Sinorhizobium sp. BG8: one gene and its partner. The protein of the gene in region 2 interacts with the protein of the main gene of each other region in a pairwise test. Links are inferred from orthologs where the notes say so. Each region holds a gene or a part of one and is shown on either strand. Other genes may lie near its edges.

The links.
Region 1: the proteins of dnaE (region 2) and dnaQ interact in binary tests that used the Escherichia coli proteins (3 or more experiments, as listed by UniProt). The link is inferred for Sinorhizobium sp. BG8 from one-to-one orthologs.

The regions. Positions count from the first base shown.
Region 1 is NZ_CP044011.1:649,407-652,325, reverse strand. What follows is about bases 1-2,849. They hold dnaQ (DNA polymerase III subunit epsilon), read right to left. Parts: upstream 1,853-2,849; coding sequence 1,148-1,852; downstream 1-1,147. Other genes in these bases: F3Y30_RS02965 (shikimate dehydrogenase), read right to left, coding at 2,450-2,849; coaE (dephospho-CoA kinase), read right to left, coding at 1,863-2,453; secB (protein-export chaperone SecB), read left to right, coding at 579-1,055; F3Y30_RS02985 (FxsA family protein), read left to right, coding at 50-508. Also shown: more of F3Y30_RS02965, read right to left, coding at 2,850-2,919. UniProt on the Escherichia coli protein: DNA polymerase III is a complex, multichain enzyme responsible for most of the replicative synthesis in bacteria. The epsilon subunit contain the editing function and is a proofreading 3'-5' exonuclease.
Region 2 is NZ_CP044011.1:2,372,354-2,376,458, reverse strand. Bases 10-4,044 are described here. They hold dnaE (DNA polymerase III subunit alpha), read right to left. Parts: upstream 3,708-4,044; coding sequence 210-3,707; downstream 10-209. Other genes in these bases: F3Y30_RS11120 (L,D-transpeptidase family protein), read left to right, coding at 10-44. Also shown: more of F3Y30_RS11120, read left to right, coding at 1-9. UniProt on the Escherichia coli protein: DNA polymerase III is a complex, multichain enzyme responsible for most of the replicative synthesis in bacteria. This DNA polymerase also exhibits 3' to 5' exonuclease activity. The alpha chain is the DNA polymerase catalytic subunit.

The DNA of each region.
Region 1 (2,919 bases), 1.7 Mb from region 2 along the record:
GGCGCGCGTTCTCGCACCTTCCTGACACGGCAATACGAAACGAGACACCATGTTGAGACTCATTCCGGCGGTTCTATTTCTTCTACTGCCACTCGGCGAAATCGCCTGTTTCATTCTCGTCGGCCGCCAGATAGGCGTGCTGCCGACCCTGTCGCTGGTCCTGCTGTCCGGCGTTCTCGGCATCCTCCTGATGCGCATCCAGGGTTTTGGCGCCCTGTTGCGCCTACGTCAGGCGGCTCAGGAAGGCAAACTGCCCGGCCGAGAGATGCTCGATGCCGCGATGATCGTGGTCGCAGGCCTGTTGCTCCTCATTCCCGGCTTCCTTACAGACGTCCTGGGTATCGCCTTGTTCCTTCCGCCCGTTCGGCAATGGGTATGGAAGCGACTGCTGAAGGGCGTCGTCGTGGTGGACATCCCCTCCTCCACGCCCGATGCAGACCGCAGACAGCCCGAAATTCATACGATCGACCTCGACTCCGACGACTTCCAGCGCAATTCGGAGCGGTGATCGCAGGGTTGTAAGCAGTAGGCCGAAATGGTAGATGGCCACACCTGCATGACGACCCGAGGAAAGTCCAATGTCAACCGATTCAGAATCCGGAAACAGCCCGTCGCTCAATATCCTGGCCCAGTACGTGAAGGACTTCTCCTTTGAGAACCCGGGCGCGCCGCGCTCCCTTCAGGCACGGGAAAAGGCCCCGGCGATCAACATCAACGTGAACGTCAACGCAAATCCGTTGTCCGAAACGGAATTCGATGTCGTACTCTCGCTGAGTGCCGACGCAAAGGAAGATGACAAGATTCTCTTCCACACCGAACTCGCTTACGGCGGCGTGTTCCGCATTTCCGGTTTCCCCCAGGAACACATGCTGCCGGTGCTCTTCATCGAGTGCCCGCGCTTGCTCTTCCCCTTCGCGCGGCAGATCATCGCGGACGCAACGCGCAATGGCGGCTTCCCGCCGCTGATGATCGACCCCATCGATTTCGCGCAGATGTTTACACAGCGCATGGCTGAGGAACAGCTGAAATCGAAAGTCGCGAATGCACCGAACTGAGACCGTATCCATCGGTTTTGCAGACGCCCGGCTCAACGCCGGGCGTTTTTGTTTCAAGATCCCATAGCTCCCACTGCTGATGGAAGCTCAGCTTACTCGCCGTACTTGTTCCAGATTGCACCCGCACCGATTTTCCCGACCATTGCAGCATGCTTGGCGAGATCTTCCTCGGTGATCCTGGGAGGCAAGGGGTGTTCGCGCACAGGAAGTGGAATCAGGACGTCGTCCCGTTCGTCCTGATCAGACCGCTTTTGGCGCGTTTCCACACCAAGTCCGAGAGCCGCCTGGCGGCCGCCGATCATCTCTATGTAGACCTCGGCGAGAAGTTCGGAGTCCAGGAGCGCGCCATGCTTGGTTCGATGCGAATTGTCGATACCATAGCGCCGGCAAAGGGCGTCCAGCGAATTCGGACCCATTGGATGCTTGCGCCGTGCAAGTGCCAGCGTATCCAGAACCTCATCGGCGGGAACAGGCGCTATGCCGAGCCGTTCGAATTCCGCGTTGATGAAGCCCATATCGAAGTTCGCATTATGGGCGACCCATCGTGCGCCCTTGAAGAAGGCCTGCAGTTCTTCGACGATCGCCGAAAACAAAGGCTTGCCCGCCAGGAACTCATCGGTGATGCCGTGCACGGCGAGAGCGTCCGGGTGCACCTTCCTGTCGCCGGGATTGATATAGACGTGGAACGTCCGCCCGGTCGGGAAGTGGTTTTCCAGTTCGATGCCGCCGATTTCAATCACCCGGTCGGCCCGATTGTCGAGGCCGGTTGTTTCCGTATCGAATATGATCTCGCGCATTGGTCCGCTTTCAGCCTCTCCGACCGGCAAGGGTCTCTACAATGTCTTCCACCTGTTGCCTCGCGGCTTCAAGTCCCTTTCCAGTGTCGACCACAAAATCCGCTCGCCGCCGTTTCTCCGCGTCCGGCATTTGACGGGAAAGCACCAACTCGAACTTTTCGGGCGTCATATTGGGCCGGGCGAGCACGCGCTGCCGTTGGATTTCCGGATCACAGGTCACGACAACAACCTTGTCGACCCGATTTTCGCCGCCAGTCTCGAACAGCAAAGGAACGTCCAGGACCGCGATCTTGCTGCCCGACGTCCGTTCCCTGGTTATGAAGGCCTGCTCCTCCTGTCGCACCAGAGGGTGCACGATGGCCTCGAGTTCAGAGAAACGTTCCGGGTGGTCGGCAAGGATTGCCGAAAGGGCTTTGCGGTCGACTACGCCATTCTTCACCGCATCGGGAAAGCTCCGTCCGATCGGCCCTACCGCCTTGCCGCCATAAAGGGCGTGGACGGTGTCGTCGGCGTCATGAACCGGTATCCCGAGTTCCCTGAACATTGCCGAAGTCGTCGATTTACCGGTGCCAATCGATCCCGTCAGGCCGACCACGATCACGGATGGCTCTCCATATCGTCGATGATCATCTGCCGGAGCTTTGCGTCCACCTCCGGGCGAACACCGAACCAGCGTTCGAAACCGGGCGCGGCCTGATGGAGGAGCATGCCGAGACCATCGACAGTCGCAACTCCCTGTTCTTCCGCCTGGCGCAGAAAAGGTGTTCGCAGGGGGACGTAGACGATGTCGGTGACGATGGCGCCATCTCTCATTGTCGAGAAATCAATCGTCGGGGCCTGCTCCCCGTCCATTCCGAGAGAGGTGGTGTTGACGAACAGCCCGGCGCCGACGGTGACCTCCGCAAGTGCATCAAGGGAGTGCGCATGCACTTTTTCTCCGAAGCGGTCGGCGAGTTCACGTGCCCGTGCCACGGTCCGGTTCACGACATGGACCTCGCGAAAACCCCTGTCCCGGACGGCCTGGATGACGGCGCGGCTCGCACCCCCGGCTCCGAGGATCACCGCGC
Region 2 (4,105 bases):
GCAATAGGCACAAGGTCGAGAGCTCAGTCGTCACCATCAAGTGAACACCCAAAGGGCCTCGACTTTCTACCGGAGGCGCAGCCTAAGATATCCAGCGGACAATCTTCCCGGCCGACGGCGGCTCTCCCCGAGGAGAGCAACCCGGTCCGATCAGGCACAACGGCACGATCCGCCGCCGGGCCAGCGTTCACCTCAGCAAGGTTTTGCCCCTAGACCAGTTCCACGTCGATCACGCCTGGCGCCGTGCGCAGCGCGGCGGCAATCTCCGGCGAGATCCTGTAGCGCTCGTTCAGCTCCACTTCGATCTCGCGCTGGCCGTTGTCCTTGATGACGATAAAGGAGACGAGGCCGTCGCCCTTGGCGTTGAGATGCGAGGCGATGGATCGCAAGGGGCCTGAATCGCGCACATAGACGCGTAGCGCCTTCTGCTGCTGAAGGGCTTCTTCCTCCAGGGAGCGCAATGTCTGGATACGCATACCGATCCCCTCCGGCCGCTCTTCCGCCTGCACCGTCATCACCAGCGATTTCCCGGGCTCCAGCAGGTCACGGTACTGGTTCAGCATCTCGGAGAACAGCACGGCCTCGAACTGGCCCGAGGCATCGGAGAAGGCGACGATCCCCATCTTGTTGCCGGTGCGTGTCTTGCGCTCCTGCTTGGAGGTTACAGTGCCGGCGAGGCGTCCTGCCGTTGCGCCCTTCTTCACTGCCGCTGCAAAATCCGAGAAGCCTTGAACCCGCATCTTCGCGAGCATCACGTTGTAGGTGTCGAGCGGATGGGCGGAGAGGTAGAAGCCGAGCACCTGGAACTCCCGGTGCAGCTTCTCGGATGCGAGCCAAGGCGTGTAGGAGGGAAATGAAATGACCTCCGGACCGGTTGCGGCGCCCGCACCGAACATGTCGCTCTGGCCGCTTGTCTTGTTTTCCTGCGCACGTTGGGCATAGCCGAGCAGGCGGTCCATCCCGCCGATCAGCGCGGCACGGTCATGGCCGAAACAATCGAAGGCACCTGCGGAAATCAGGCTTTCAAAGACGCGCCGGTTGACGAACTTGGGGTCGATCCTAAGGCAAAAGTCCTCGAGGCTTTCGAAGGGACGGTCGCCGCGCACGTCGACGATGTGCTGAACCGCGGCCTCGCCAACGCCCTTGATTGCCGCAAGCGCATAGTAGATGCGGTTTTCGCCGGTCTCGAAATGAGCAAACGACGTCTGCACCGAAGGCGGCACGACCTTGATGCCGAGGCGCGCAGCATCCTGCCTGAAATCGTTGAGCTTGTCCGTGTTCGACATGTCGTAGGTCATCGACGCGGCGAGGAACTCGACTGGATAGTGCGCCTTGAGGTAGGCCGTCTGGTAGGAGACGATGGCGTAGGCGGCGGCGTGCGACTTGTTGAAGCCGTAGTTCGCGAACTTGGCGAGCAGGTCGAAGATGAGGTCGGATTGCGGCTTGGAGACGCCGTTCTTCACCGCGCCCTCGACGAAGCGGGCACGCTGCTTGTCCATCTCCTCCTTGATCTTCTTACCCATGGCGCGGCGAAGCAGATCGGCCTCGCCGAGAGAGTATCCCGACAGAACCTGGGCGATCTGCATCACCTGTTCCTGGTAGACGATAACGCCCTGGGTTTCCTTCAGGAGATGATCGATCATCGGATGGATCGATTCGATCTCCTCTTCACCGTGCTTGCGGGCGTTGTAGACCGGGATGTTCTCCATCGGGCCCGGCCGGTAGAGGGCCACGAGCGCGATGATGTCCTCGATGCAGTCCGGACGCATGCCGATGAGCGCCTTGCGCATGCCGGCACTTTCAACCTGGAAGACGCCGACCGTTTCGCCGCGCGACAGCATCTCGTAGGTCAGGCCGTCATCCAGCGGCAGGCTTTCGAGCTTCACCTCGATCTCGCGCTTGCGGATGAAATCCACCGCGGTCTTGAGAACGGTCAGGGTCTTCAGCCCGAGGAAGTCGAACTTCACGAGGCCGGCCTGCTCCACCCATTTCATGTTGAACTGGGTGACGGGCATGTCGGAGCGCGGATCGCGATACATCGGCACGAGCTGCGACAGCGGCCTGTCGCCGATGACGATGCCGGCGGCATGCGTCGAGGCGTGGCGGTAAAGCCCCTCGATCTTCTGGGCGATGTCGAGCAGGCGTGCGACGACCGGCTCGTTCTCCGCCTCTTCCTGCAGCTTGGGCTCCTCCTCGATCGCCTTGTAGAGGGGCGTCGGGTTCGCAGGATTGTTCGGCACCAGCTTGCAGATCCGGTCGACCTGCCCGTAGGGCATTTCGAGGACTCGCCCGACATCCCGCAAGGCCGCGCGCGCCTGCAGCGAACCGAAGGTGATGATCTGCGCCACCTGTTCGCGGCCATACTTCCGCTGGACGTAGCGGATCACCTCTTCGCGGCGGTCCTGGCAGAAGTCGATGTCGAAGTCCGGCATCGACACACGTTCGGGGTTCAGGAAGCGCTCGAACAGAAGAGAGAACCGCAGCGGATCGACATCGGTGATGGTCAGCGCATAGGCGACCAGCGAGCCTGCACCCGAACCACGGCCGGGTCCGACGGGTATGTTCTGCTGCTTGGCCCACTTGATGAAGTCGGAAACGATCAGGAAGTAGCCCGGAAATTTCATTCGCTCGATGACGCCGAGCTCGAAATCAAGGCGCTCCACATAGTCCTCGCGCGAATAACCCGGCGAAAGGCCGAGCTTGTCCATTCGCTCTTCCAGCCCTTCGGCCGCCTGGCGGCGGAGTTCCGCGGATTCGGCACGCTCGGCCTCCGCGGGATCGTCGGTGGCACCGGTGAAGCGCGGCAGGATCGGCCCACGCGTCTTCAGGATGAAGGAGCATCGCCGCGCAATCTCGACGGTGTTCTCGAGCGCCTCCGGCATGTCGGCGAAGAGCGCCGCCATGTCCTTCCGGCTCTTGAGGTAGTGATCCGGCGACAGGCGGAAACGGCTGTCGTCCGACACCATGGCATTGTGCGCGACGGCCATGAGAGCGTCGTGAGCGTCGTAGTCGTCCGGCGACGGAAAGAACGGCTCGTTGGTCGCGACCAGCGGCAGGTCCTGTGCATAGGCGAATTCGATCATGCGGCGTTCGTGCTGCCGGTCGTAGCGTCCGTGCCGCTGCAGCTCGACATAGAGGCGATCTCCAAAGAGCCGCTTCAGCGCGGAGAGCCTCGAGGCCGCGACCGTAGGCTGGCCCGCGATGAGTGCCATGTCGACGGGTCCCGTGGAAGCGCCCGTGAGGGCGATGAGCCCTTCAGTGCCCTCCTCCAGCCAGGAAAGCGCGATGCGCACAGACTGGCCGCCCTCGCCGCCGAGATAGGCGCGGCTCACCAGTTCAACAAGGCGAACATAACCCTCCTCCGTCGCAGCGAGCAGGACCACGGACGGGAGCTTGGCAAGCTGGGCCTGACCGCCGCGCCGCTCACCGTCACCTTCGTCCTCCATGTCGATCGAGAGCTGGCAGCCGATCACCGGCTGAATGCCGTCGCCGACCGCCTTCTGGGAAAATTCCAGAGCCGCAAACAGGTTGTTCGTGTCGGTGATGGCAATGGCCGGCTGGCCGTCCGAGACCGCCTTGCCGACAATCTTCTTGATGGGCAGCGCCCCTTCGAGCAGGGAAAAGGCCGAATGCACCCTCAGATGCACGAAAGCCGGCGATCCTTTCGCCTCGTCTCCGGAAACCGTCGCCGTCGTATCACCCGCCATACCTGCACCTCATCGAAGAAGAGGTGACGATACACGGATTCGCCGCTCGTGAGTCCATAACGGCAGCGCACGACCGCCCTTTTCCCCGATATCAAACGGAGGGACCACGCAGAACCAAACACCCGGGCGGCCGATTGCGACTGCGAAGGTAGTCTCTACATTCCGAGGATGATGACGGAGAAGCTCGCCACGAACATGGCCATGGATGCGAATGCAGCGAGGTCACGCAGAAAATCGGTCATTGCAAGGCTCCCTTTCTTTGTATGTTTTTATTTTGTTCTATTTTTGTTCACGTGTCAAGCGAGCCATATCGCGACGCGGATCCGGAAGGCCAGACGCGTCTGGACAATCGGAAGGGATCGAATAGTCTCGTTTCACCTGATCCCGCCGCACGAACC